DNA from 2 places in the Streptomyces sp. NPDC101191 genome. Region 1 is predicted to be linked to the other one. Evidence: riboswitches for the same ligand, from Rfam matches in the RefSeq annotation. Region 1 holds a riboswitch; the other holds the start of a gene.
What was found. Region 1 has a riboswitch for S-adenosylmethionine ahead of ACIRQF_RS24265 (aminotransferase class V-fold PLP-dependent enzyme). Riboswitches for the same ligand answer to the same signal wherever they lie in the genome.
Positions count from the first base shown of each region.

Region 1 (14,425 bases):
GCGACGGTGATCCGGGCGAGCTTCGGTGAGTCGCCGCTGCCCTCGAAGACCCCGGCGAGGGCGATGAACCCGGCCATGAGCAGCAGGTACGGGCCGAGGCAGCGCAGGAACAGGGCGCCTGCCCCGGCGACGGCCGGCTCGGCGCCGAAGCCGCGCATCACCGGACCCGCGGCGAGCAGCAGCAGGACGGCCGCGCCCGCGCCGAGCAGCCCGCCGAGGAGGAGGGCCTGCCGGCCGACGGCCCCGCGCCGGTCCTCTCCGGCGCCCAGGAGGTGCGCGGTGTGGATGGCGGCGGCCTGGCGGACGGCGTAGAAGGCCATGGTGGCGACGCACATGGCCTTGGTGGCGATGCCGTACGCGGCGATCTCGGTGACGCCGAGCCGGGCGACGACGGAGACGAGGGCGAGCGCGCCAGCCATGCGGACGACGAAGTCGACGGACATGGGCAGGCCGAGGGCGGCGGTGCGGCGCAGGGCGGCGGCGGTGCCGCCGGCCGGGTGGACCGCGCGGGCGGCCCTCAGGTGCGCGTTGCGGCGCAGCGCGAGGAGTCCGGCGGCGAGGGCCGCGGTGCGTCCGATGACGGTGGCCACGGCGGCGCCCCGCACTCCGTGGGCGTGGACGAGGAACGGGTCGAGGACGAGGATCAGCCCGTTGGCGAGGAAGGCGAGCCGCATGGGGGTGCGGGTGTCGCCGGTGCCCTTGAGAACGCCGTCCAGGACCGTCGTGGCGAAGAAGACGGCCGTGCCCGGGAGCGAGATCGCGAAGTAGGCGGTGGCGAGGCCGTGCGCGGGGTGGCCGGAGCCGCCGAGCAGCAGGGCGGCGAGCGGGTCGCGCAGCAGGTACCCGCCGAGGGCGACCGGCGGGACGAGCACGGCGCCGAGGGCGGCTCCGCCGCGTACGGCGGAGCGCAGCGCGCCGGGGTCGCCGGCGCCCCTGGCCCGGGCGACGAGCACGGTGGTGCCGGAGGCGGCCATGAGGACCACGCCGAGCAGCAGGTTCTCGACGTTGGTGGCGACGGCGACGGCGGCGACGGCGGCCCCGCCGAGCCGGGCGACCCAGACCATGTTGATGACGCCGGCGGCGACTCCGGCGAGCAGTTCGAGGTAGACGGGCCCGGCGAGCCGGACGAGCGTGCCGCGGTGCGCGGCGGCGGTCAGGGTGTCGGCACTCATGGATGGATCCCCCTCGTTTCGCTGTACCTCGATTCGAGGTAGCTCGAAAAGAGGTAGCATGCCGTCGGGGCGCCCGACAAGTGCGACGGACCCGACAAGTGCGAAGGAGCAGAACGGTGCTGGAGCTGTCGATCCTCGGCTTCCTCTACGAGCGGCCGCTGCACGGCTACGAGCTCAAGGAGCGCATCCAGGGCCTGAGCGGCCACGTCCGCCCGGTCAGCGACGGCGCGCTCTACCCCGCGATCACCCGGCTGGTGAAGAACGGCCTGGTCGACAGCCACACGGAACCGGGCGCCGGCGCGGCCCCGCGCCGCACCCTCTCGCTGACCGACGCGGGCCGGGCGGAGCTGCTCGCGCGGCTGCGCTCCCCCAAGGACGCCGAGATCACCGACGGCCAGCGCTTCTTCACCCTGCTCGCCTTCCTGGGCCTGCTCCCCGGCCCGGCGGAGCAGGCCGCCGTGCTGCGCCGCCGCAAGGCGTTCCTGGACGCGCCGGCCAGCTTCTTCTACGCGGAGGGCGCCCCGGTCCGCGCCGAGGACGAGCCCGACCCGTTCCGGCGCGGGATGCTCCGGATCGCCCGCGCCACCGGCACGGAGGAGAAGGCCTGGCTCGCCGAGACCCTGGACGACCTGGACCGGCGGGCCGCGGCGAGCGAGGGGGCGTCCGCCGCACCCGGGCCCGACCGTCCCTGACCGCGAGGACCTGGGCCGGGCGCCGCGACCCTACGCCGCGACCCCTACGCCGGGACCCCTGCGCCGCGAACCCGGAGAGATCCGAACGAGACGGCCTAGCCCAGCCGCTCGGCCAGATACGTCCGCCAGCGGGCCGTGAACTCCTCGGGGGTGGTGCCCAGGACGTCCGCGAGGGCCTTCTCGACCGCGCCCGCGCGGGCCGGGTGGGCGCCGACGGCGCGGTAGAACGCGGTGAGCTTCGCCTCCCCCCAGCGGTCGGCGATCAGCGCGCAGGCCAGCCAGCCGCTCTCGTAGGCGCGGGCCAGCGCGTCCGCGTCGCCGCCGAAGGCGAACGCCTTGTCGTCCGGCAGCTCCGCCGGCCCCTCGCCGGCCCGGACCGCGCGGGCGAGTTCGGGGGCGGCCTGGGCGGCGGTGCGGCCGGTGCCGCGGTAGGCGGCCCAGTCGGCGAAGCCCTCGGACAGCCAGACCGGGGTGGCCCGGGTGGTCTGGGTGCGGGTGGCGACATGGGTGGTCTCGTGGGTGAGCACGAAGCCCCGCCCGAACGCACCGAGCACCCCGTACGCGTCCGGGTTGACGATCACCCGGTCCGCGGGCGCCGTCGGGCCGCCGCCGACCTCGCCGGTCGTGACCGCCGCTATCCCGCGGTACGAGGCCGCGGGCGCGCCGAGCAGCCTCCCCATCGCGTCCACCGAGGCCGGGACCAGGACCACGACCCGGCCCGCCCAGGGCGAGGGCCAGGCCTCGCCGACGGCGGGCACCGCCCGGTCCGCCGCGTCCGCGATCTCCTTCAGGCGCTCCGGGCGCTGGCCCACGCCGAGGACCAGACTGCGGCGGCCGGTCACGGCCGTGACCTCGCCCTGCTGCCACAGCTGCTGCGGAGCCCCCGCGGCGGCCCGGTCCCCGGTGACGTACCAGCGCCCGTCCCGCTCGGTGAGATCCAGGACGCGCCGGGTGGTGGCGGGGCCGGAGTCGTAGCCCTTGATGCGGTAGCCGAGGTCGGCCTCGACGGTGGCCCGCCCCGGGCCGGCCGGGTCCACGTCGGTGACGCGGTAGCTCCAGCCGCCGAGCGGGATCCCCGCGAGGCGCCCGAACTCGGTGCGGGCGGCGGGGACGAGGGCGGGGTCGAGGTCGGCGAGGTAGGCCGCCTCGTCGCGGGCGAGGAGCGCTCCGGCGTGCCGGTCGAGCAGCCGCTGGACCTCGGCGGCGGCCGGGCGTTCCGGGGCCGGGGCGGCGCACCCGGCGAGGGCCGACAGCACCGTCAGCAGGCACACGAGGGCGCCGCGCGCCGCTCCACCGCCCTGACCTGCCACGCCCCCGATCGTACGGGGGAACCCCGGCGGAGGTCTCAGACCCGGGTCACGGTCACGTGGGACATCATGTTCACCGGGTCGTAGCGGACCCGCGCGCCCGGATAGGGGGCGTGGATGACCTGGCCGTTGCCGGCGTAGATCGCCACGTGGCTGGCGTCGCCACGGTAGGTGACGAGGTCGCCCGGCTGCGCCTGGGAGAGCGGGATCCGGCGCCCGGCGTTGCGCTGGGCCTGGGAGGTCCGGGGCAGCGCGATGCCGGCCTGACGGTACGACCAGACCATGAGGCCCGAGCAGTCGAACGCGGACGGCCCGGTGGCGCCCCACACGTAGGGCCGGCCGATGGCGCTGCGCGCGGCGATCACCGCGGCGGCGGCGCGTGAGGGGCCGAGGTCGCCGAGCGGCGGCAGCTCCTCGCCGAGGGCCTCGCGGCCGGAGCGGGAGGCGCGGTCGAAGCCGGCCCGCTCCTCGGCGGTGAGCGAGGCGAGCAGTCGGCGGGCCTCGGCGAGCTTGCCCTCGACGGTGCGCTTGTGGCGGGCCACCTCGGCCCGGCTGCGCTCCAGTTCGGCGAGCGTGCGGCCCGCCTCGGCGCGCTCCTGGGCACGTTCGCGCAGTTCGCGCTGGAGCTCACCGAGGGCGGCCCCCTGGCGGGCGGCGGCCCGGTCGAGGACGGAGGCCCGGTCGAGATAGCTGTCGGGGTCCGAGGAGAGCAGCAGGGCGAGGGCCGGGTCGATGCCGCCGGAGCGGTACTGGGCGCCGGCCACCGAACCGAGCGCGCCACGCATGCGGTTGATCCGCTCCTGGCCGCGGGCGAGGCTGTCCTGCGCCAGGGAGACCGTCCGGCGCAGCCGGTCGGCCTTCTCGTCGGCCCGGTTGTAGCTCTCGGTGGCCCGCTCGGCCTCCTCGAAGAGGCGGTCGACGGTGGACCGCGTCGTCAGCGTGCGCTGGGCCGCGTCACCGGGGTCGGCGTGCGCGGGGACGGCACCGAGGGCCGTGGCCGCGGTGGCCGCGGCTGCGGTGAGGACGGTGACCCTGGCGGGTCGTCGGTGGGACGCCACGGATCGCGCTCCGTTCGGTTCGACGGACTGGCGCGGCAGACAGTAGCCGCTGATCACTCCGCGTCCAACGAAGGCGCCGGGCACACAAAGTGACGCCCCGCCGGAGACCACAAGGTCACCGGCGGGGCGTCAGGTCAGTTCGCGATCCTGCGAACCACCCGTTCGGAGGGCGGTTCGCGGGGTGCCCGTGGGTGCCGGGCGGTTCGCGTCGCGTCAGATGCGGACGCCGAACTGGAAGGTGCCCATGTAGTCCATGGACTCGTAGCGGACCACCGCGCCCGGCTTCGGGGCGTGCAGGATGGTGTTGTTGCCCGCGTACAGGGCAACGTGCGAAAGGCCGTTGAAGAAGACCAGGTCGCCCGGCTTGAGCTGGCTGCGGCCGATCTTCACGCCGTCGTTCTGCTGGGTGTACGTGGTGCGGCTGATGCGGACGCCGGCCTGGCGGTACGACCACTGGGTCAGGCCCGAGCAGTCGTAGGAGTTGGGGCCCTCGGCGCCGGAGACGTACGGCTTGCCGAGCTGGGTGGCGGCGGCGTTGAGGGCGGCGGCGCCGCGCTGCGAGGCGGGCACCTCGTTGCCGAGGTCGACGCGGTCGCCGGCGGCGCGGCTGGCGCGCTGCTCGTCCTGCTGCATCTTGGCGCGCTCGGCGGCCGTCAGCGTGTTGAGCAGCTTCTGGGCGTCGGCGAGCTTGCCCTGGAACTTCTTCTTCTTCTCGGCGAGCGTCTTGCGGACGTCTTCCAGGTCGGCGAGCTTCGTCGTCGCCTCGGCCCGCTCCTGGGCGAGGGTGCGCTGCTTGGCCTGGATGGACTGCAGGACGTCGGCCTGCTTGGCGCCGAGCTGGTCGATCGCGGACGCCTTGTCGAGGTAGGTGTCCGGGTCGGAGGAGAGGAAGAGCTGGAGCGCGGGGTCGATGCCGCCGGAGCGGTACTGCGCGGTGGCGACCGAACCGATCTGCCCGCGCAGGGTGTTGAGCTCCTGCTGGCCGCGGGCCACCTTGTCCTGAAGGGCGCCGATCTCCTTCTGGAGCTTCTCGCGGCGCTCCTCGGCGAGGTTGTACTGCTCCGTGGCCTCCTCGGCCTCGTGGTGCAGCTTGTCGACCTTCGACTTGACCTCGTCGATCTTCGGCTTCGGTGCCGCCTGGGCACCGGTCTGGGCGGTGAGCGCGACGGCGGCTGCGGCGGTCGCGGTGAGCACGGTCACACGGGTGCGGCTCGGCTGCTTGGGACGACGGTGGGACGCCACGGGGGCGAGCTCCTTCTTCCTCGAGCCGCCGACCGGGCGACGGCAGGCGGGACCCACGCTGATATCCCCGATGGATGATCAACCGCGCGAAGGTTCGAGCCCCGACCCTAGTGACCATCTTGTGATCAGTTCAAATCCCGAGGGCCAAAATCTCGCTCACTCAACACATTATTTACGTGCACCCCACGGGCAGTAGTGGCCACTTGACCCTCTGCGGACCAGAAAACGGGCAATCGGGATGTGCGTGACGAGATGTCACGAGAGACGCGAAAGGCGCTTCAGCAACAAGGCGGACGCGACGGGCCGCGCACCGGACTTGGCGACCCCGTCGGCCACCTCGCGGTCGGTGGAGACCACGACCACCGGACGCCCCGGCGGCTCCGCCCGCACCAGCTGACGGATCAACTCGTCGGCGGTGACCCCGGGCTTGGAGAACAGCACCCGCACGCCGCGCGGCGGGGCCAGGAGCACCGGCGCCGCCAGCTCGGCCCCGTCGAAGACACAGGTGATCTCCGCGCCGGAGCGGGCCGCGAGCGCGGAGAGACCGCCGAGCAGCCGCAGCCGCTGCTTCTCCAACGGCATCGTCGGATAGCCGGTCTTGGTGACGTTGTAGCCGTCGACCACCAGATGCGCCTGGGGCAGTTCGAGCAGCTGGTCCAGGAGCGCCGGGTCGGTCTCCGACAGGGCGCGGGCCGCGATGTCCTTCGGCGACATCCGGCCGGGCTCCACCGCATCCACGGTGTCCGCCGGGTGCATCGAGACCGGGGGCAGGGCGAGTTCGCGACGCAGCCCCTGCGCGGCGTCCAGCACCGTGTCCAGGAGCAGCCGCAGGCGCATGTCCTCCACGGAGCGGCCCTCGCGGGCGGCCCGCCGGCTGGCCTCCAGGGCGGCCTCCACCTCGCCGAGCCGGGACTTGAGCCGCCGGGTCTCGCTCTCGGCGGCCGACACCTGCGCGGCGGCCTCGGCCTTCGCGGCGTCGATGTCGGCCTGGACGCGCCGCAGCGCCGCCTCGCCGCGCTTGACGTCGCTCTGGGCGCTGCGCAGCTTCCGGTGAAGCGATTCCGCTTCCTTGCGGGCGGCCTCCAGGTCGTGCCGCAGCTGCTCGGTCTCGGCCCTGGCGCGTTCCTTCGCGCCCGCGACCTCCTCGCGCAGGCGCTCCAGCTCGCGCCGGCTCGCCTCGTCGGCGCGCTCGGCGTCGGCGCGCTGCGCCTCCTCGCCGGCGGCGGCCACGAGCTTGCCCCAGCCGGCCGGGCGCAGCACGTAGGCGGCCGCGGCGACGTCGACGGGGTCGGCGGCGCCGGGTGCGGTGCCGGTCTCGACGGCGCCGGCGAGCTCGGGCTGGGACTCCTTGAACCGTTCGCCGATCCGCTGGCGGAACAGCGGATCACCCTCCAGGGCGGCCGCCATCGCGTTCCCGGCGAACTTGGCCCGACGGGAGGCGGTGAAGCGGGCGTACTGCCGCAGCGGGGCCGGCAGCTCGGAGACGGCCAGGCCGCCGAAGGCGTCCGCGACCAGCGCGACGACCTTCCGGCGGACGGCTTCGGGCAGGGGCCGGTCGAGCGCCTCGGCGGGGTCGTCCGCCGGACCCGCCGGCTGATCACCGTGCGCGGGCTGCTCCACGATCCGTCACCCCTCTCCCTGTCGTCGCCCTCGTGGGGCCGCTTCTCAGGAAGCGGCGCCGGGCCTGTCCACCAACTCGATCTGATCCACCGCGTTGCACCAGCGACAGCGGACCGACTCGATGGTCTCACTGACCACCTCGCGCTCCTCCACCTTGGGCTCTCCGGCGAGGTCCAGATGGACGTACTCCACGACCTTGGACGAGCGGGTCACGTCGAAGCGGGTCAGGTTGCCGCAGAGAGTGCAGCGCCAGCGGGTCTCGGCGGTCGGCAGGGGAACCGTCGTCATCGTGCCGTCCTCTTTCCGTACGAGGCTTAACGGGCCCGCGGTGCGCCGTCGAACTGCGGGAGTACTGCCCGCAACCCTACGGCCTCCCGGGTCTCCCGTGTCACGGCGAGGCGCTCTGTCCAGGTGGGGCCCGGTACGCCATGATCTGTCCATGATCGACTGGCGGGGCGTGGCCCTCGGCGCCTGGCGGGGCGCCCGGAACGGGCCGACCGTGACCTACGGACTCATCGCCGCCTGCGTGCTGCTGTTCGCCGCCGGCCCGGTGTCGGGGCTCAACCCCGGTTACGGCACCGGGGACACCCTGCTCGCGGCGCAGAGCGCGTACTTCCAGCGCTGGGGCGTGATCCCGGCGGACCTCGCGCAGGGCGAACCGCGGGCCCTGCTCACCCCCCTGACCGCCCTCTTCGTGCACGGCAGCTGGCTGCATCTGCTCGGGAACATGCTGTTCCTGTACGTCTTCGGGGCGATGGCCGAGGAACGGATGGGAGCCGCCGGCTTCTGCCTGTTCTATCTGGGCTGCGGCTCCCTCGCGCTGCTCGGGTACGCGGCGGCGCACTTCGACCAGGTGGACGCCGAGCAGACCCTGGTCGGGGCGTCGGGCGCGATCTCCGGGGTGCTCGGGGCCTTCCTCTACCTCTTCCCGCGCTCCCGGGTGACCAGCCTGTTCCCGTTCCTCTTCTTCCTGCCGCTGCGCTTCCCGGCCTGGATCGTGCTGATCTTCTGGTTCGCACTCCAGTGGCTGGCGGCGCGCTCGGCGGGATCGGGGCCGGGGGTGGCGTATCTGGCGCACGTGGTCGGGTTCGGCATCGGGTTCCTCTACGCGTGGGCGCGCTACAGACGGCCGGATAGAGTGAAACCACCAGCCGCGGCCACCGAGGGAGAAAGCCAGCCGTGATCACCGCGATCGTGCTCATCAAGACCAGCGTGGACCGGATCCCCGAGATCGCCGAGGCGATCGCCGCGATCGACTCGGTCAGCGAGGTCTTCTCGGTCACCGGCACCTACGACCTGATCGCCATGGTCCGGGTGGGGCGCCACGACGACCTGGCCGACATCATCCCCGGCCGGATCTCCAAGATCCCGGGCGTCGAGGGCACCGACACGCACGTCGCCTTCCGCGCCTACTCCCAGCACGAGCTGGACGCGGCCTTCGCCATCGGCCTGGAGTCGTAGGGCAACCGCACGCACGGTGAAGCCGGCCTCCCCCGCGGGAGGCCGGCTTCACCCGTACGAGGGACAGATCAGCCGCGGTCCGGGACGCAGCGGCCGTCCTCGGTGCGGTAGTTCCAGCGGGCGCCTTCGCGGACCAGCTCCTTCACCGCGCCGACGAAGCGCTCCACGTGCTCGTCGGGCGTGCCGGCACCGAAGCTCACCCGGATCGCGTTCAGGGACCTCTCGCCGGGGGCCGCCTCGGGGGCGCCGCACTCGCCCGGGTCCTGCGGGTCGCTGCCGAGCAGGGTGCGCACCAGCGGGTGGGCGCAGAACAGGCCGTCGCGGACCCCGATGCCGTACTCGGCGGAGAGCGCGGCGGCGAAGTGGGAGCTGTTCCAGCCGTTCACGACGAAGGAGATGACGCCGACGCGCTCGGCGTCGTCACCGAAGAGGGAGAGCACCCGCACCTCGGGCACCTCGGCGAGGCCCTCGCGGACCGTGGCGATCAGGTGCCGCTCGCGGGCGACGAGCGAGTCGAAGCCGGCCTCGGTGAGCGCCTTGCAGGCGGAGGCGATGGCGTAGACGCCGATGACGTTGGGCGAGCCGGCCTCGTGCCGGGCCGCGGTGGTGTGCCACTCCACGTCCACACCGCCGTCGGCCCGGCGGGCCACCGTGCGGGAGGCTCCCCCGCCGGCGAGATAGGGCTCGGCGTCCTGGAGCCAGTCGGCGCGCCCCGCGAGTACGCCGGAGCCGAACGGGGCGTACAGCTTGTGACCCGAGAAGGCGACCCAGTCGACGTCCAACTCCCGTACGGACACCGGGTGGTGGGGCGCCAGCTGGGCGGCGTCCAGAACGATCCGCGCGCCGTGCGCGTGCGCTGCTGCGGCGAGTTCGCGCACCGGCCAGAGCTCGCCGGTGACGTTCGAGGCGCCGGTGACGCAGACCAGGGCGGGGCCGTGGGGGTCGCGGTCGGCGAGCGCGCGCTCCAGGGTCTCGACGGCCTGCCGCGGCGTGCGCGGCGCGTCGAGATAGGTGATCCGGGCGTCCCGCCAGGGCAGCAGGGAGGCGTGGTGCTCGGTCTCGAAGACGAAGACCTGGCAGTCGGCGGGGATCACCTGGGCGAGCAGGTTGAGCGAGTCGGTGGTGGAGCGGGTGAAGACGACCTGGTCACCGGGGCGGCAGTCGAGGAACTCGGCGACGGTGGTCCGGCTGTTCTCGAAGAGGTCGGTGGAGAGCTGGGAGAGGTACCCGGCGCCGCGGTGGACGCTGCCGTAGTAGGGGGCGTACGCGGCGACGTCGTCCCACACGCGCTGCAGGGCCGGCGCGCTGGCCGCGTAGTCGAGCGCCGCGTAGGTGACCTCGCCGCCGGTGACCAGCGGGACCGTGACGTCCCGGCCGAGGACCGGCAGCGGAGCGTCGCAGCAGGGGTCGGAGTCGGCGGAGGCGGAGGCGGCGGACGGGGCGGTGGCGACGGAGGCGGCGTTCGGGCGTGCGGACATGACGGTATCTCCCGGCATAAAAGGGGCGCGAAATGGCGTGACGAGGCCCGCGCGACGGCAGCGCGAAGAAGGGTGCCGCGTACGGGTGGTGATGGAGAAGGGGGCCGGAGGCCCTAACGCATTCGCTTGCTCACGAGACACTGCTCCCTAGAGGACCAAGGACCCCAGGGTTGTGCGCAGGGGTCCGCGCTTGCCGCAGGCTTCTGCTCGTACGGCCTGGTCTTCACCCGGGGCACCCCGCCACGGACGGAGGGTTGCCGGACAGCCAGCCGGGGCTTTGTCGCTGTCACTCATGACCTGGTACAGAACCTATGCCAGTCGATCACGACGACGCAACCCCGTCCCGGCATCCGGGACGGGGTCGCCATACGGCGTTCACACGGACCCTCAGGCGTTGCTGGCGGCCACCCACCGGTCCAGGGCCCGCCGTGCGGCGCCCGAGTCGATGGCCTCGGCGGCCTTCGCCATGCCCGCCCGCAGCTGCTCCGCCAGGGTGCCCTCGCCCGGCTCCAGGGCCGTCAGCGCCGCCGCCGAGTTGAGCAGCACCGCGTCCCGGACCGGTCCGGTCTCACCGGCGAGCAGCCGCCGGGCCACGTCCGCGTTGTACGAGGCGTCCGCGCCGCGCAGCGCCTCCACCGGGACCAGGTCGATGCCGACGTCCCTCGGGTCGAAGCGCTCCTCGCGGACGGTGCCGTCCCGGACCACCCAGACCGTCGAGGTGGCCGTGGTGGTGAGCTCGTCCAGGCCGTCGTCGCCGCGGAAGACCAGGGCGGAGGAGCCGCGCTCGGCGAGCACGCCCGCCATGATGGGGGCCATCCGGGCGTCGGCCACACCGGTCGCCTGGGCCCTGACCCGGGCCGGGTTGGTGAGCGGGCCCAGGAAGTTGAAGACGGTGCGCACGCCGAGCTGGCCGCGGGCGGCGGCCACGTGCCGCAGCGCCGGGTGGAACTTCACCGCGAAGCAGAAGGTGACGCCGGCCTCCTCGGCGACCTCGACCACCCGCCGGGGCGTCAGCTCCAGATTGACGCCGAGCTTCTCCAGGACGTCGGAGGCCCCGGAGGCGGAGGAGGCGGCCCGGTTGCCGTGCTTCACCACCTTCGCGCCGGTGCCGGCCACGACGATCGCGGACATGGTGGAGATGTTGACGGTCTTGGCGCCGTCGCCGCCGGTGCCGACGATGTCCACGCTCGGCCCGGGCACCTCGATCAGGTTGGCGTGCGCGTACATCGCCCGGACCAGACCCGTCAGCTCCTCGACGGTCTCGCCCTTGGCGCGCAGGGCGACCGCGAAGCCGGCGATCTGCGCGTCGGTCGCCTCGCCGCTCATGATGGTGTCCATCGCCCAGGCGGTGGCCTCGCTGCTGAGGTCCTGCCGGCCGAGGAGTGCGTTCAGGACGCCGGGCCAGGAGCGGCCCGCCGCGGTGTCGCCTCCAGCGGGGTTCACAGCGCTCATGGTCGCTCCTGAGGTGTACGTACGGACTGCAAGGGTTGCCTCCCACCCTATCGATCTCCGGGAACGGCAAAGAGCCCCGTCCATCGAATGGACGGGGCTCTCGCCGTGGCGACCTACTTCAGGAGGTCAGAGGTGATCAGTGGTGGCCGTGGCCGCTCTGGATCTCCTTGTACTCCTCGGAAGTGGGCTTGGCGACCTGGTTGTCGTCGCCGTAGTAGCCCTTGTTGAGCTTGACCCGGAGCTTCTCCATACGGCCGATCTTGCGCTCCACGCCGTTCTCGTCGACGGTCGGCGGCAGCTCGGCCGGCGCGTACTGCTCGTGCGCCGTGAGCTTGTACAGCTCGCCCTGGCTGAGCGGCTGGTGGACCTCGACGAACTCACCGTGCGGCAGGCGCTTGATGATGCCGGACTCGCGCCCGTGCAGCACCTTGTCCTTGTCCCGGCGCTGCAGGCCGAGGCAGATCCGCTTGGTGGCGATGAACGCGATGACCGGTCCGAGGAAGAAGAAGATCCGGACGAACCAGGTGATCGAGTTGAGCGACAGGTGGAAGTGCGTCGCCCAGAGGTCGTTTCCACCACCGACGAGCATGATCATGTACGCGGTGATCCAGGCGACACCGAAGGCGGTGCGCGTCGGAGCGTTGCGCGGGCGCTGCGCGATGTGGTGCTCGCGCTTGTCGCCGGTGATCCAGGACTCGATGAACGGGTAGACCGCGATCGCGGCGAGCACCGCCGGGAAGATCGCCAGCGGGATCATCACGCCGAGGACCAGCGTGTGGCCCCACAGGTTGATCTCCCAGCCCGGCATGACACGGATCAGACCCTCGGCGAAGCCCATGTACCAGTCGGGCTGGGCGCCGGTGGACACCTGGTCCGGGCGGTACGGGCCGATGGCCCAGATCGGGTTGATCGAGGCGATGGCCGCGACGACCGCGATGACACCGAAGACCAGGAAGAAGAAGCCTCCGGCCTTGGCCATGTACACGGGCAGCAGCGGCATGCCGACGACGTTCTTGTTCGTACGGCCGGGGCCCTCGAACTGCGTGTGCTTGTGGACGAACACCAGGATGAGGTGCGCGACCACGAGGCCGAGCATGATGCCCGGGAGCAGCAGCACGTGCGCCGAGTAGAACCGGGCCACGAAGTCGCCGCCGGGGAACTCGCCGCCGAACAGGAACATCGACAGGTAGGTGCCGACGACCGGGACGGACAGGATCGCGCCCTGCATGAAGCGCACACCGGTGCCGGAGAGCAGGTCGTCCGGGAGCGAGTAACCGGTGAAGCCGGTGAACATGCCCAGGAAGAACAGCAGGAAGCCGAACAGCCAGTTGATCTCACGCGGCTTGCGGAACGCGCCGGTGAAGAACACGCGCATCATGTGCACGAACATGCCGGCGAGGAAGATCAGCGCCGCCCAGTGGTGGATCTGCCGGATGAGCAGACCACCGCGCACCTCGAACGAGATGTGCATGGTCGAGTTGAACGCCTCGGACATCAGCTGTCCCTGGAGCGGGACGTACGGTCCGACGTACTCCACCTCGTTCATCGACGGGTGGAAGAACAGCGTCAGGTAGACGCCCGTCAGGATGATGATGAGGAAGCTGTAGAGGCAGACCTCGCCCAGCATGAAGGACCAGTGGTCCGGGAAGATCTTCCGCATGTTGGCCTTGGCCAGCGTGTAGATCCCCAGGCGGCCGTCGGCCCAGTCGGCGACCCGCTCACCGGCGGGCGCCTTCTTCTGCGTATTGGTCACAGTGCTCATCCGCGCTCCCAGAAGGCAGGACCGACGGGCTCTGCGAAGTCGCCGTGCGCCTCGAGGAAGCCCTTGTCGTTCACGCCGATCCGCAGCTGCGGGAGGGCGTGGCCGGCCGGGCCGAAGATGACACGGGCGCCGTCGGACAGGTCGAAGGTGGACTGGTGGCACGGGCAGAGCACGTGGTGCGTCTGCTGCTCGTACAGGGAGATCGGGCAGCCGACGTGGGTGCAGATCTTCGAGAAGGCGACGATGCCGTCGTGCGACCACTCGAGCTCGCGCTTGTCCTTGATGTCCTCCGGCTGGATCCGGACGATCATCAGGGCGGCCTTGGCGATCTCGACCTGGAAGTCGTGGTCGTGCTCCTCGAGGCCCTCGGGCTTCGCGAAGGTCAGCGAACCGACCGCGACGTCCTCGGGACGCAGCGGCTCGTTGGTGTTCATGTTGATGAGCAGCTTGCCCTTGGCCCACATGGTGGAGCGCAGCTTCTTCTCGGGCAGCGGACCCATGTCACGCAGGAGCACCACGCCGGAGAGCGGCACCAGGGCCAGCGCACCGAACATCGTGTTGCGGATCAGCTTGCGACGGCCCATGCCGGACTCGGCGGCACCGGCCGCGAAGTCCGCCATGACCTTCGCCTTGACCTCCGGCGACGCCTCCATCGGGTGACGCTCGTCGGCGACCTCGACATCGGACATCAGGGTGCGGGCCCAGTGGACCGCGCCCGCGCCGATGAAGAACAGGGCCGCGCCGAGGGTCAGACCCAGGGCGAAGTTGAGCGCGGACACCCGGCCGAAGGGCCAGATGTACACGATCTTGTCGACCGGGAAGATCACGTACGAGGCGATGAAGCCGATCGTGGCCAGCATCGACAGCGTGAACATGAACGCGACCGCGCGCTCGGACCGGCGAGCGGCCCGCTCGTCGATGTCCTGGATGCGCGGCTTGTGGGGCGGGAGGCCCGGGTCGGCGAACGGGTCGTCGGCGACCTTCACCGCGCCGTGCGCGGTGGCCTGCTCGGTCGGCAGGTTCTCTTCTGGATTCTCTTGGCTACTCATGACTTCTTGGCCTTAGCGGTGTGGGCCGCGACCCAGATGGCAACTGCGATCAGCGCGCCCAGACCGAAGATCCACGCGAACAGACCCTCGCTGACGGGGCCGAGGCCACCGAGCTTGAGACCACCCGGGCTG
Region 1 is NZ_JBIWOU010000006.1:265,746-280,170, reverse strand. Features, by position in the region: gene ACIRQF_RS24310 (MATE family efflux transporter) at 1-1,172, opposite strand, end outside; gene ACIRQF_RS24305 (PadR family transcriptional regulator) at 1,289-1,864, shown strand; gene ACIRQF_RS24300 (hypothetical protein) at 1,960-3,174, opposite strand; gene ACIRQF_RS24295 (NlpC/P60 family protein) at 3,210-4,229, opposite strand; gene ACIRQF_RS24290 (NlpC/P60 family protein) at 4,443-5,471, opposite strand; gene ACIRQF_RS24285 (NYN domain-containing protein) at 5,727-7,091, opposite strand; gene ACIRQF_RS24280 (hypothetical protein) at 7,137-7,379, opposite strand; gene ACIRQF_RS24275 (rhomboid family intramembrane serine protease) at 7,531-8,274, shown strand; gene ACIRQF_RS24270 (Lrp/AsnC family transcriptional regulator) at 8,271-8,552, shown strand; gene ACIRQF_RS24265 (aminotransferase class V-fold PLP-dependent enzyme) at 8,621-10,030, opposite strand; SAM riboswitch class IV at 10,212-10,328, opposite strand; gene trpD (anthranilate phosphoribosyltransferase) at 10,418-11,482, opposite strand; gene ACIRQF_RS24255 (cytochrome bc complex cytochrome b subunit) at 11,619-13,244, opposite strand; gene ACIRQF_RS24250 (Rieske 2Fe-2S domain-containing protein) at 13,241-14,293, opposite strand; gene ACIRQF_RS24245 (c-type cytochrome) at 14,290-14,425, opposite strand, start outside.

Region 2 (14,425 bases), on a different contig from region 1:
GGAGCGACCGTCCACCTGCCCAACGGCTGGAAGAGCACCGGCGCCCTCACGGTGGGCCGCGGCCGGACCGCCGACGGCTGGGGCGAGTACGTCAAGGGCGACGTCGACGAGCTTCAGGCCTACCAGGGTGCCCTGAAGGACGTCCTGGGCATGGGCTGGGAGACCGACCCCTGCCTCTGCACGGACTGATCCGTCATCACCCCGCCTCTGCCCGCGGGCGCCGCGGTACCAGGCAGAAGGGGTGGCCGGCCGGGTCCGTGAGGACGAGGAAGCGCTCCGGGTCCGGCTGGTGGGCCGGCCGGGCGGCGCCGAGGGCCAGGAGGCGGGCCTCCGCCTCCGCCAGGTCGTCGACGTCGAAGTCCAGGTGGAGCTGCTGGGGTTGCTCCTGGCCGGGCCAGCGCGGCGGAACGTAGTCCGTCACGCGCTGGAAGCCGAGGAGGAGGCCGCCCTCGCGCTGCACCCCGGCGAACTCCTCGTGGTTCCTGGGGTGGAGGGGCAGGCCGGTCGCCCGGTGGTAGAAGTCGGCGAGCGCCGGCGGGTCGGCGCAGTCGAGGGTGATCGCGGAGAGCTCCATGGCCTCACCCTAGGCACGACCCCTCCCCCGCCGGGCCGGAATTCACCGCGACCGCGGGCGCGCGAGCACCTAACCTGGCCGCATGGGCCATGGGAAGACCTCGTACGTGTGTCTGCCGTGCCGCGCCTCGTACAAGCAGCCGTACGACGCATGGCGCGAGCGGCGCTGTCCGCGCTGCGCGCGGGTGATGATCCATGCCGGGTCGGCGTTCGCGCCGCCGCCGCGCCGGGACCGGAACGCCTGGCGGGCGCTGTCCGTCGTGCTGAACGCGGGGATCGGTTTCCACAAGTCCTGCTGCGGCGGCCCGGGTTACCGGCCGCGCACCCTCGCCGAGGTGAAGGCCCGCATGGCGTACGCCCGCCGTACCGGCGAGCCCGCCGCCCGGGCCCTCCTGCGGTACGACCTGCCCTGACGGCCGGGTCCGGGCGTCACGCCATGAGGCGCAGGTGGGCCGCTAGGCGGTCGTACTGCTCGCGGATCCCCGTCTCCATCCCCGCCGCCAGCGCCTGGTCGCGGATCTCCGTCGTCGGCCAGAAGGACGTGCTGGTCAGGGCGGTGCCGCCGTCAGGGGTGGCGTCGAAGGAGAGGATCACGCGGACCGGGTCGGCGTCCGGCATCTGCTCGAAGATCTCCGTGTAGACGAGGCGCTCGGCCGGGACGATGTCCTCGTACGTGCCGGAGAAGACGATCTCCTGGCCCTCCGGGGTCCGCTGGCCCCAGCGCCACGCGCCGCCCGGGCGCAGATCGATGTCGCAGACGGACATGGTCAGGGAGGCGAGGCCGTACCAGGCGCGGACGTGCTCGGGGCGCGTCCACGCCTCCCACACGCGCCGCACGGGGGCGTCGAAGGTGCGGGTGACGACCAGCTCGCGGTCCGCCGGTGTGGTGAGCAGCGTGATCATGACGTACTCCGCCTCCCGCTTCCGTTCCGGGACTCCGGGCCGGGGGATTGCGTTCCGGGCTCTCTCCCCAGCATCGCCCCTCCGTCTGTCGCTCGCAGGACTCCCGCCTACCCGGCAATCCAGTGAACATGTTCAATCCCCAGGCGATATCGTGCGTACCACGCGGCCCGCACGCCTCTCGTGCACCGCCTTTTCTGACCTGTGGGGGGTCCCTTTCATGCGCACCACGCGCACACGTCCGCACGCCCTCGTGCGTGCGGCCACCGTCTTCGCCCTGGCGGCAGGCGTGGCCCTGCCCGCCGTCGTCACGGCTCCGGCCGCGTACGCGGCGACCGTCAGCCAGACCACCACCCTGGACGACGGCCGGCTGACCGTCGGCCTGCCCGGCGACGCCCTGTGGGTGAAGGTGAGCGTCCTCGCCTCCGCCGCCCCGGACGCCGCCGTCCTCGCCTCGACGGACGAGCTCGGCCTGACGGCCTACTCCGCCTGGACCACCGAAGCGCCGATCCGGCTCCCCGAGGGCACCGCCCTCGGGGACTACCCGCTCGCCGTCGAGTACCGGCTGCCCGGCGGCACCGTGCAGCGCTGGACCGGCGGCACCTTCGCCTACCGGCTGCACACCGGGGTCGCCGCCGCCTCCTTCGACCGCACGACCACCAGCTACGACCGCCGGGACGTCGTCCTGTCCGGCAGGGCCACCACCTGGAACCCGGCCACGGGCACGACCACCCCGGCCGCCGAGGGCACCTCGGTCAAGGTCACGCTGAACCTGAGCGACGCCTTCTCCAGAACCCAGACCCGGACCACCACGGTCGCCACCGCGGCGGACGGCACCTTCTCGCTGCCCTTCACCGCGGACGACGAGATCACCGGCGGCAAGGCCGAGGTCGTGTCCGCCGCCGCCGACACCGACCCCGTGGCACCGCGCGGCATCCCCGCCGTGGGTGTGGAGAAGCTGAAGTACCGGATCACCTCGGACTCGGGCAGGTTCCGTGTCTCCGCCGGAACGGACGTCAACGTCCAGGGCCGCGTGGAGCGCCTGACCGAGGCCGGCTGGCAGGGCTTCGCCGGCGTCCCGGTCGTCACCACCGGCGCCGAGCCGTACCCGTACACCAAGGCGCTCGCCCCGCTCGGCGGCGGCGACACGGCGGCGGACGGCTCCTTCGCCTACCCGGCCCGGGTCCAGTACACGACGGGCAAGCTGTACACGCTGCCGAAGCCGTCGGTCTACTTCGCCCGCGAGATGACCCACCTGTACGACGTCGCGGACATCGCGGTGCCGCAGCAGTTCACGTACAGCAGCGCCACGACCACCCTGAACGAGTACGGCTGGGTGAAGGCGCGGGGGCGTCTCGGCGCCGGCAGCACGTACTGCGACACCAAGCCCGACTGGGTCGCGCTGCAGGTCTCCCTGGACAACGGGCGCACCTGGCGCACCATGAAGTCCGGCTACGTCGACACCGGCTGCTGGTACGACCTCGGCGCCTGGGGCTACGTCAACGCCGTCTACCGGATCTACCACCCGGAGAGCGACCGCTACGTCGCCAAGAACACCGCGAACATCCGCCTGTCCCGCATCCCCACCCGGATCGTCAACGTCACCTACAGCCCCTCGCGGCCGCAGGTCAACGGCAAGATGACCGTCAAGGGTGTGGTGCAGCAGCAGGTGAACGGGGTCTGGAAGGCCCTGCCGGGCGCGCGGCTGACGCTGTACGTCAAGCCCAAGGGCGACCCGAGCTGGTACTGGGCCGCCAAGAACATCGCCACCGGCTCCAACGGCGCCTTCAGCGTCACCACCACCACCTACGGCGACGGCACCTGGGGCCTGGGCACGCAGCCCCGCACCGGCTACTTCTACAGCGAGTCGAGGAACTTCTATGTCGATGCGCGCTGACCTCCGGCTCTCCGCCGTCTCCCTCGTCACGGCGCTCGTCCTGGGCGCCGGCGCGGCCCCGGCCCTCGCCGAGGAGCCGGCCCCGACCGTCGGCGTCGGACGGGCCGTGACCGTCGACACCCAGCGCGGCACCTTCCGGGTGACCGCGTGGACCGACGCACCGCAGGCCACCGTCACCTCGGTGTCCGCCAAGGTCCGGCAGGGCGACACCGTCCTCGCCGACCTGCCCTCGCTCGTCGAGAACCCTTCGAGCCGGGGCACGTTCGCCCTGCCGGAGGAGTCGGCGCTCAAGCTCACCGAGGACGGCGGCACCATCCCGGCACTCGGCCGGTACGCGATCGACGTGACGGCCACCGACTCGCTCGGCAACACCGTCACGCGGGCGAACGCGGGCACCCTCGACTTCACCCTGCGGCCGGTCCTGACCAGCTTCGACGTCGGCGTCTCCACCTGGGCCGACCGCAACATCCACCCGCAGGGCACCCTGGTCGGCATCCAGCCCGGATCCCTCGACCAGGTGCCGCTGCCCGGCCGCTCGGTGTCGTTCCGGCTCGGCTGGGACGAGACCGCGATCGGGACCGCCGTGACCGACGCCACCGGCGCCTTCACCGCCGCTCCGATCCCGCTGACCACGCGCTACGCCTGGTACCGGGCCGAGTTCAGCGAGAACGGCGACGAGGTGCACGGCCTCGGGGCGCGCACCGACGACGCCGACGTGCGGACCAGGAGGATGGCCCTCACCGCCACCGCCGACAAGACGCTCGCGGTGAACGGCGAGACCGTCACCGTCACCGGCCGGGTCACCGACCCGGCGGACGGCTCCCCGGTCGCCGACGAGCCGCTGGAGGCGCTGCTGGGCGGCGGGGTTCCGCTGGCCGTACGCACCGACGCGGAGGGCCGGTTCACCGCGCGGCTCGTCGCCGCTCCGGGCCCGGACCACACCGGATGGAGCGTCAGGGGCACCGGCGTGTTCCAGGAGGGGCTGTACGCGAACGGTGCGCTCGCCATGCCGAAGGACACCCGCACGAACCTCGTCGCCTACCGGCTCGACAGCAACGGGCGGCTCACGGCGTGGGGCCAGTTCCGCTCCCCGTACGAGACGTGGGCGGGCTACATGACCGACCAGACGGTGCTCCTGGAGCAGTCCCCGGACGGGCTGACCGGCTGGAAGAAGGTCGCCTCGACCCCGATCACCACCGATGTGCGGCGGTCGTTCGCCGTCGGCGTGGCCACCAGGGGCGGCTGGTTCCGGCTGCACAGCCTCGGCTCGTCGATGTACGCGGAGTCCGTGAGCCGGACCTTCCAGGTGGCCCGGACCTCCACCCGGGTGCTGTCGGTGGACGCCACGCCGGAGCCCGTCCGCAAGGGCGCCGAGATCACGGTGACGGCCACGGTGCAGCACGACCAGGCGGGCTGGAAGCCGCTGGCCGGCCAGCAGGTGCAGCTGCGCTTCGCCGCGTGGGGCTCCCAGACCTGGAAGACCGTCGCCTGGGGCCGCACCTCGGCCACGGGCAGGGCGAGCCTGAAGGCGCGGACCTCGGTGGACGGGACGTACACCGTCGTCTACGTCGGTGACGCCTCGCACTTCGACTCCACCGGCCGGGGCGACTACGTCGACGTGCGCTGACGCCCGGCCCCCGGGCCGGATCCGGGGGGGCGACGTGCGCCGGCCCCCGGCCCCCGGCCCGCGGCCCCCGGCCCCCGGCCCCCGGCCCCCGGCCCGGATCCGGGGCACACGACTGAAGGGCGGCACCCCCACGGGGTGCCGCCCTTCGGCGTTCAGCGATGAACCGCCGATCCTCTACGAGGATCAGAAGTCCATGTCACCGCCCGGCATGCCGCCGCCGGCCGGCGCCGCGGCCTTCTCCGGCTTGTCGGCGATGACGGCCTCGGTGGTGAGGAACAGGGCCGCGATGGAGGCGGCGTTCTGCAGCGCGGAGCGCGTCACCTTGGCCGGGTCGAGGATGCCCTCGGCGATCATGTCGACGTACTCACCGGTCGCGGCGTTCAGACCGTGACCGACGGGGAGGTTGCGCACCTTCTCCACGACGACGCCACCCTCGAGACCACCGTTGACGGCGATCTGCTTGAGCGGGGCCTCCAGGGCCAGCTTGACGGCGTTGGCACCGGTGGCCTCGTCGCCGTCCAGCTCCAGCTTCTCGAAGACCGCGGAGGCCTGCAGCAGGGCCACGCCACCACCGGCGACGATGCCCTCCTCGACGGCCGCCTTCGCGTTGCGAACGGCGTCCTCGATGCGGTGCTTGCGCTCCTTGAGCTCGACCTCGGTCGCGGCACCGGCCTTGATGACGGCGACGCCACCGGCGAGCTTCGCCAGGCGCTCCTGGAGCTTCTCGCGGTCGTAGTCCGAGTCGGAGTTCTCGATCTCGGCGCGGATCTGGTTCACGCGACCGGCGACCTGCTCGCTGTCACCGGCACCGTCGACGATGGTGGTCTCGTCCTTGGTGATGACGACCTTGCGGGCGCGGCCCAGCAGGTCCAGGCCGGCGTTCTCGAGCTTGAGACCGACCTCCTCGGAGATGACCGTGCCGCCGGTGAGGATGGCGATGTCGTTCAGCATGGCCTTGCGGCGGTCGCCGAAGCCCGGGGCCTTGACGGCGACGGACTTGAAGGTGCCACGGATCTTGTTGACGACCAGGGTCGACAGGGCCTCGCCCTCGACGTCCTCGGCGATGATCAGCAGCGGCTTGCCCGACTGCATGACCTTCTCGAGGAGCGGGAGCAGGTCCTTCACCGAGGAGACCTTGGAGTTGACGATGAGGATGTACGGGTCCTCGAGCGCGGCCTCCATGCGCTCCATGTCGGTCGCGAAGTACGCCGAGATGTAGCCCTTGTCGAAGCGCATACCCTCGGTGAGCTCCAGCTCCAGACCGAAGGTCTGGGACTCCTCGACGGTGATGACGCCTTCCTTGCCGACCTTGTCCATCGCCTCGGCGATGAGCTCGCCGATCTGGGTGTCGGCGGCGGAGATGGAGGCGGTGGAGGCGATCTGCTCCTTCGTCTCGACCTCCTTCGCCTGGTCGAGCAGCGCACCGGAGACGGCCTCGACGGCCTTCTCGATGCCGCGCTTGAGGGCCATCGGGTTGGCGCCGGCGGCGACGTTGCGCAGGCCCTCACGGACCAGCGCCTGGGCGAGAACGGTGGCGGTGGTCGTACCGTCGCCGGCGACGTCGTCCGTCTTCTTGGCGACTTCCTTGACCAGCTCGGCGCCGATCTTCTCGTACGGGTCCTCGAGCTCGATCTCCTTGGCGATGGAGACACCATCGTTGGTGATCGTGGGGGCGCCCCACTTCTTCTCGAGGACGACGTTGCGACCCTTGGGGCCGAGGGTGACCTTGACGGCGTCAGCGAGCTGGTTCATGCCGCGCTCGAGACCGCGCCGGGCCTCCTCGTCGAACGCGATGATCTTGGCCATGTGAAGTGGTCCTCCCGGACATGGGGTGGATAACGCTCCTGGACCTGGCCGACGCCCGCGACGGACGGTCCCGCGCTCCTCGTGGTTCCTTGCCCCACTCGGTCGGCGACCTCGTCTGCCCGATCCTCGTAGCACTCTCACCTTCAGAGTGCTAACGCCAATGATTAGCACTCGACCCATGCGAGTGCAAGCGACTCAGGTGGATCCGCCGCCCTCGACCCATCTCTCGGCGCACGCGCGGCGCACGCGCGGGCGCACCTGTCCGGACACGCGCGAGGGGTCCGCATCCCAGTGGGATGCGGACCCCTCGACGGAAGTGCGTCGGTGGCCGATCGCGCCGCGCTCAGACGGCGAGCTTGACCATGTCCGCCTGCGGACCCTTCTGGCCCTGCGAGATCTCGAACTCGACCCGCTGACCCTCTTCGAGGGTGCGGTACCCGTCCATCTGGATCGCGCTGTAGTGGACGAAAACATCCGCACCACCGTCGACCGCGATGAAGCCGTAGCCCTTCTCCGCGTTGAACCACTTGACGGTGCCCTGAGCCATGCCTAACTCCCCTATTACTGGCCCTTGCGCGGGGCCGCACTTCGCGGACCCGGGTCAGACCCTGCGCCGGAACGCGTCGACCGCGGCTGAATGTATCTGCCCAACTGCCCTCTGCAACAGGTCAATCGGACGAGAATTCTGGGCACGGTGGAAAGGGGAATTGGGGAGAATCCCCGGAATTCCGGGGCAAGTCGGGCCCGGCAAAACGCGCAGAAGGTACACAAGGCGCGGGCACTTTGGCTGCTTCTTGTCGCGCGGAGACGCATTCTCATATGCGCCTGGCATGAGCAGCGGAGGGGACTTCCCCAACTCTACCGCGCTCAACCATACAGAATTACCCCTTCCGCTTCTTCTGGCGGAAGGGGCAATTCAGGTATTGCGGATACCCGTGAGTACGGCCCTGCGGCCGCCGGCACGGTGCGCGACGGTCAGCCGCCGGCGACGGCCGGGATGATGGAGACGCCCGCGCCGTCCGGCGTCGCGGTCTCCAGGCCCTGCTCGAAGCGCACGTCGTCGTCGTTCACGTACACGTTGACGAAGCGGCGCAGCTTGCCCTGGTCGTCCAGGACGCGGGCCGCGATGCCCGTGTGGTTCTTCTCCAGGTCGGCGATGACCTCGGCGAGGGTCCCGCCCTCGGCGGGCACCTCGGACTGCCCGCCGGTGTAGGTGCGGAGGATGGTGGGGATGCGGACGTTCACGGCCATGGCTGTCTTCGTACCTCTCGGTTTCAGTGGGCCAGGCCCGCGTCGCGGAACGCGTCCAGGCTCGGGCGGATCGTGGCGGTCGCCTGCGAGGTCTCGGCCACGGCGTCCAGGGTCTTGAGGCCGTCGCCGGTGTTGAGGACCACCGTCGTCAGCGTGGGGTCGATCAGACCGTTCTCGACGAGCTTCCTCGTCACGCCGACGGTCACGCCGCCCGCGGTCTCGGCGAAGATGCCCTCGGTGCGGGCGAGGATCTTGATGGCGTCGACGACCTGCTCGTCGTTCACGTCCTCCACGGCACCGCCGGTGCGGCGGGCGATGTCGAGCACGTAGGGGCCGTCGGCCGGGTTGCCGATCGCCAGCGACTTGGCGATGGTGTTCGGCTTCTGCGGGCGGACCACGTCGTGACCGGCCTTGAAGGCGGCGGAGACCGGGGAGCAGCCCTCGGCCTGGGCGCCGAAGATCTTGTACGGCTTGTCCTCGACCAGGCCCAGCTTGATGAGCTCCTGCAGACCCTTGTCGATCTTCGTGAGCTGCGAGCCGGAGGCGATCGGGATGACGAGCTGGTCCGGGATGACCCAGCCGAGCTGCTCGCAGATCTCGTACGCGAGCGTCTTCGAGCCCTCGCCGTAGTACGGGCGGAGGTTGACGTTCACGAAGCCCCAGCCCTCGCCGAGCGGGTCGCCGATGAGCTCCGAGCAGAAGCGGTTGACGTCGTCGTAGTTGCCCTCGATGGCCACCAGGTCGCCGCCGTAGACACCGGCCATGACGACCTTGCCCTGCTCCAGGTCGTGCGGGATGAACACGCAGGAGCGGAAGCCGGCCCGGGCGGCGGCGGCGCCGACGGCGCCGGCCAGGTTGCCGGTGGACGAGCAGGACAGGGTGGTGAAGCCGAAGGCGCGGGCGGCCTCGATGGCCTGCGCGACGACCCGGTCCTTGAAGGAGTGGGTCGGGTTGCCGGAGTCGTCCTTGACGAAGAGCCTGCCGGGCTCGACGCCGATCTCGCGGGCGAGGTTGTCGGCCTGGACGAGCTTGGTCCACCCGGGGTTCAGGTTGGGCTTCTCGGCGACGTCGGCCGGGACGGGCAGCAGCGGGGCGTAGCGCCAGATGTTGGCGGGGCCGGCCTCGATCTGCTTGCGCAGGGCCTCGGGGTCACCGGTGGGCAGGTCGTAGGCGACCTCGAGCGGACCGAAACAGAGCTCACAGGCAAAGATCGGGCCGAGCGGGAAGGATTCACCGCATTCGCGACAGGAGAGTCCGGAAGCGGGACCGAGATCGACGGTGGTTCCGGGTGCGACGGTCTGTACAGCCATGGAGGCGAGGCCCTTTCTCCTCATCTTCCTCATGACGCATTTCGCCATGAGACGGATTTGGCACCTTCCCTAGCCGGGAGCCTCGCGCTGAAAGCTGCGCCCGTCAGGACTCCACCTGGGGTGGTGACCGTGAGACGGGTGGGCGAGTAACCGACTGGAGGGTTGCCGGGGCTTCAACGGGCCGTTTCCCTCTGCCCCTCTGGATGAGCGGTATTCGATTGTGAGACGCGGTCGGCACCCCGACATGCATCGGGCATCCGCGTTGTTCAAGACTGTAACCGAAGGCTTCCGAGGTGGAGACGGTCGTCCGATCCGCGAGATGGAGATCACGTTGCTGGAAGAAGTGGAGCGCTGGCTGACCCGGCGGTCCTGGTCCGTGGCCGACCGTCCGCTGGAGCGGATCCTCGCCGCCAAGCGGGGGACGAAGGTCAGCGTCGTCCTGCCCGCGCTGAACGAGGAGGCGACGGTCGGCGCGATCGTCTCCGTCATCCGCCACGAGCTGATGACCCCGGCGGTGCCGCTGGTGGACGAGCTGGTGGTGATCGACTCGGGCTCGACCGACCGTACGGCGGAGGTGGCCGCGGCGGCCGGCGCGCGGGTGGTGGCGCGCGACGAGATCCTGCCCCGCATACCGGCGGTGCCGGGCAAGGGCGAAGTCCTGTGGCGGTCACTGATGGTGACGAGCGGGGACGTCGTCTGCTTCGTGGACGCGGACCTGCGGGACTTCTCGGCGGACTTCGTCACCGGGATCGTGGGGCCGCTGCTCACCGATCCGGACGTCGACTTCGTGAAGGCCATGTACGACCGCCCGCTCGGCGCCGAGTTCGACGGGCTCACCTCGGGGAGGCCCCCCGGCCAGGGCGGCCGCGTGACGGAGCTGGTGGCCCGGCCGCTGCTCAATCTGCACTGGCCGCGGCTCGCCGGATTCGTCCAGCCGCTGGGCGGCGAGTACGCGGCCCGCCGCTCGCTGCTGGAGCGGCTCCCCTTCCCGGTCGGTTACGGAGTGGAGCTGGGCCTCCTCGTGGACGCGCTGCACACGGTCGGCCTGGACGCGCTCGCCCAGGTGGACGTGGGGGTGCGCAAGCACCGGCACCAGGACGGCCTGGCGCTCGGCCGGATGGCGGCGGCGATCTACCGGACGGCCCAGCTGCGCCTGTCACGGGGGCACCTGGTGCGGCCGCGGCTCACGCAGTTCGAGCGCGGCGAGGACGGCTTCACGCCGCACACGTACGCGGTGGACACGGAGGAGCGGCCCCCGATGGTGGAGATCGCGGAGTACGCGGAGCGCCGCGTGGCGTAACACCGGATAATGATCATTTCTGACTAGATTTCCGTTTCATGCGGTTCAGACCTGAAACGGGAATCCTGTTGGCGACGCTCGGCATGGCGGCCGGAGCGCTGACGCTCACCGGGGCCGCCGCGGCCGCCGCCGTCCCGGGCGGGGCCGTCCCGGGCGGGGCCGCGTGGGCCCCGCGGGCCGCCCATGAGACCACGCACGCGGGTGACGCCCTGGCCGGGAACCCGGCCGCCGTCGGCTCCGCGACACCCGGCCGGCCCGGCCCCGCCCCGGACCCGAAGCCGTCCCCGTCGGCCCCGTCCGTACCCCCGTCCTCGCAGCGCGCCCCGGCCGCCCCGAACAGCGGCCCGCACGCCGGTCCGCACGCCGGTCCGAATGCCGGTCCGAACGGCGACGGCCAAGGTGGGGTGACGGCGCATACGGGCGAGCGCGTGTGGCTGCTCGGCGGGCTGGGGCTCGCGCTGGCGGCGACGGGCGTGGTGGCCAGGGCGGCGATCAGGAGCCGCACGGAGAGCAGCCGCACGGAGCCCTGACCGGCGACCGCGCCCCGGGCGCGCCGACCCGCGCGCCGCACCAGGCCCTGATCCGGCCCCACCCGCCCCCGCCGGGCCCGTCTGGCGCGAATCCGTACGTCTCGAATCCGCACGTTTGAGCGTTTACCGGACGGGCTAGGTTCGCCATATGGCTTCTGTCCTCGTGGCATCGAACCGCGGCCCGGTCTCCTACACCGTGCGTGACGACGGCGCCCTGGAGACCCGGCGGGGCGGCGGCGGGCTCGTCTCGGGTCTCAGCGCCGTCGCGTCGGAGGGCGCTGCGGAGGACGGGCTCTGGGTGTGCGCGGCCCTGAGCGACGCCGACCGCGAGGCGGTGCGGCGCGGGGTGGCCGAGCCGGGCGTCCGGATGCTGGACATCGACCCGGAGGTGTACGCCGACGCGTACAACGGCATCGCGAACTCGGTGCTGTGGTTCCTCCACCACCATCTGTACGACATCCCGCGCGAGCCCGTCTTCGACGCGGCCTTCCGCCGCCGCTGGGAGTCGTACCGCGCCTACAACCGCGCCTTCGCCGAGGCCCTCGCCGAAGCGGCCGACGAGGGCGCGGCGGTGCTCGTGCAGGACTACCACCTGGCGCTGGTGCCCGGGCAGCTGCGGACGCTGCGCCCCGACCTGCGGATCGCACACTTCACGCACACGCCGTGGGCCTCGCCGCAGTACCTGGGGATGCTCCCGGACGACGTGCACCACGAGCTGGTCGAGGGCATGCTCGGCGCCGACGAGGTCGGCTTCCACACCCGGGCCTGGGCGTCCGCCTTCCTCGCCGACCCGCTGGTCGAGCGGGCCGCCGACGCCACGCGCGTCGCGGTGCACCCGCTCGGCGTGGACGCCGAGGAGCTGCGCGCGCTCGCCCACCGCCCCGAGGTCGACGAACGCCTCGCGGCACTGCGGGCCGAGGTCGGCGACCGGAAGACGATCGTCCGCGTCGACCGCACCGAGCTGTCCAAGAACATCCTGCGCGGCCTGCTCGCCTACCGGGAGCTGCTGACCACCCGCCCCGAGTGGCGCGGCCGGGTCGTCCACCTCGCCTCCGCCTACCCCTCCCGGCAGGACCTGGAGGTCTACCGCGCGTACACGGCCTCGGTGGGCGAGCTCGCGGAGCGGATCAACGAGGAGTTCGGCACGCCGGACTGGCGGCCCGTCCTGGTCTCCGTCCAGGACGACTTCACCCGCTCCCTCGCCGCGTACCGGATGGCCGACGTCGCCCTGGTCAACCCGGTGCGCGACGGCATGAACCTGGTCGCCAAGGAGATCCCGGTGGTCTCCGACGCGGGCTGCGCCCTGGTGCTGTCCCGGGAGGCGGGCGCGTACGAGGAGCTGCGCGCCGACGCCCTCACCGTGAACCCGTACGACGTGACGGGCACCGCCGAGGCGCTGCACGAGGCCCTCTCGATGCCGGCCCCGGAACGCGCCGACCGCACGAAGCGCCTCGCGGCGGCGGCGACGGCACTCCCGCCCCAGCGCTGGTTCCTGGACCAGCTGGAAGCACTGCGGGCCCTCTGACGGAAGATCTACCGGATAGACCCCTCCTCGCGGGCGGGTCTTTCGTGCCAGACTCTGCGCCGATCGTTCCCCCAGGCGATCCGTTCACCCACAACGGAACCATGCGCACCATGCGTCCTACGCATGCGAGCGAAGGGATCGCACCACGTGAAAAAGATTGTCGTGGGCATGACTATCGGGTCGGCGCTCACCGCACTCCTCGCCGCCGGCCTCACCCCGGCCGCCGCGCAGGAATCCCGGGACGGCGGCACCGGCGCCACCACGGCGCCCCGCGCGGACAACCGCCCCGGACCGCTCACCAAGCAGCGCAGCGAGCTGCGCGAGAAGGCGATCGACCTGGTCGCCAAGGGCAAGGCGAAGGCGAACGCCCGCGGCGTCGTCGAGGTCGCGCCCGGCAAGTTCGCCGAGACGACGACCACGACCGCCGTACGCCAGGAGAAGATCCTCACGATCCTCTCCGAGTTCGGCGACCAGAGCCTCGGCAAGTACGGCAGCGTCCCCGGCCCGCTGCACAACCGGATCCCGCAGCCGGACCGGACCCTGGACAACTCCAACGCCTGGACCGCCGACTTCTCGAAGGCCCACTACGAGGACCTGTTCAACGGCTCCGGCGAGTCGATGCGGACCTTCTACGAGAAACTGTCGGGCGGCCGCTACTCGGTGAGCAACACCGTCGAGGACTGGGTCAAGGTCCCGTACAACGCCTCCCGGTACGGCGACAACGCCGTCGAGGACACCGGCGGCTCCTGGGCCTTCGTCCAGGACACCGGCGACGCCTGGTGGAACGCGCAGCTCGCGGCGGGCAAGAGCCCGGCCGAGATCGACGCCTACCTCGCCCAGTTCGACGTCTGGGACCGCAACGACTGGGACCACGACGGGAACTTCGACGAGCCCGACGGCTACATCGACCACTTCCAGGCCGTCCACGCCGGCATGGGCGAGGACGCGGGCGGCGGCGCCCAGGGCGAGGACGCCATCTGGTCGCACCGCTGGTACGTCAACGGCGACGACTTCGGCCTCACCGGCCCGGACGTCTCCGGCACGCAGAACAAGGCGGGCGGCGCCCGCATCGGCCAGTCGAAGTACTGGTTCGGCGACTACACCACCGAGGGCGAGAACGGCGGACTCGGCGTCTTCTGCCACGAGTTCGGCCACGACCTCGGACTGCCGGACTACTACGACACCGACGGCGGCGAGAACTCCACCGCCTTCTGGACCCTGATGAGCTCCGGCTCCTGGCTCGGCCACGGTGCCGCCGCCGGCGAGGGCATCGGCACCCACCCCGGCCTGATGGGCGCCGAGGAGAAGCTCTTCCTCGGCTGGCTCGACGTCGCCGACGCGCCGCTCGGCGCCACCGGCTCGTACACGCTGAGCCCGGCCGCGCTCCAGGTCGCCGGCAAGGCGCAGGCCGTCCGCGTGGCGCTCCCGGACAAGACGAGCAGCACGACGTACGCGACACCGCCCTCGGGCACGCACGCCTGGTGGACGGGCTCGGCCGACGGGCTGAACCAGTCCCTCACCCGTACCGTCCCGGCCGCCCCCAAGGTCACCGTCAAGGCGAGCGCCTGGTACGAGATCGAGGCCGACTTCGACTACCTCTTCGCCGAGTACTCCCTCGACAACGGCGCCACCTGGGCCCGGGCCGGCGCGGCCGTCTCCGGCTCCTCGGCCGGCAAGTGGACGACGCTGCGCTACTCGTACGACTC
Region 2 is NZ_JBIWOU010000005.1:545,497-559,921, forward strand. Features, by position in the region: gene ACIRQF_RS22335 (LamG-like jellyroll fold domain-containing protein) at 1-189, shown strand, start outside; gene ACIRQF_RS22340 (VOC family protein) at 197-574, opposite strand; gene ACIRQF_RS22345 (deoxyxylulose-5-phosphate synthase) at 657-986, shown strand; gene ACIRQF_RS22350 (SRPBCC domain-containing protein) at 1,003-1,476, opposite strand; gene ACIRQF_RS22355 (hypothetical protein) at 1,694-3,370, shown strand; gene ACIRQF_RS22360 (hypothetical protein) at 3,360-4,997, shown strand; gene groL (chaperonin GroEL) at 5,181-6,803, opposite strand; gene ACIRQF_RS22370 (cold-shock protein) at 7,147-7,350, opposite strand; gene ACIRQF_RS22375 (MoaD/ThiS family protein) at 7,779-8,054, opposite strand; gene thrC (threonine synthase) at 8,078-9,388, opposite strand; SAM riboswitch class I at 9,382-9,574, opposite strand; gene ACIRQF_RS22385 (glucosyl-3-phosphoglycerate synthase) at 9,696-10,664, shown strand; gene ACIRQF_RS22390 (hypothetical protein) at 10,703-11,194, shown strand; gene ACIRQF_RS22395 (trehalose-6-phosphate synthase) at 11,343-12,719, shown strand; gene ACIRQF_RS22400 (immune inhibitor A domain-containing protein) at 12,888-14,425, shown strand, end outside.
Region 2: linked by a shared signal. The riboswitch ahead of thrC (threonine synthase) and the one ahead of ACIRQF_RS24265 (aminotransferase class V-fold PLP-dependent enzyme) in region 1 are both predicted to bind S-adenosylmethionine.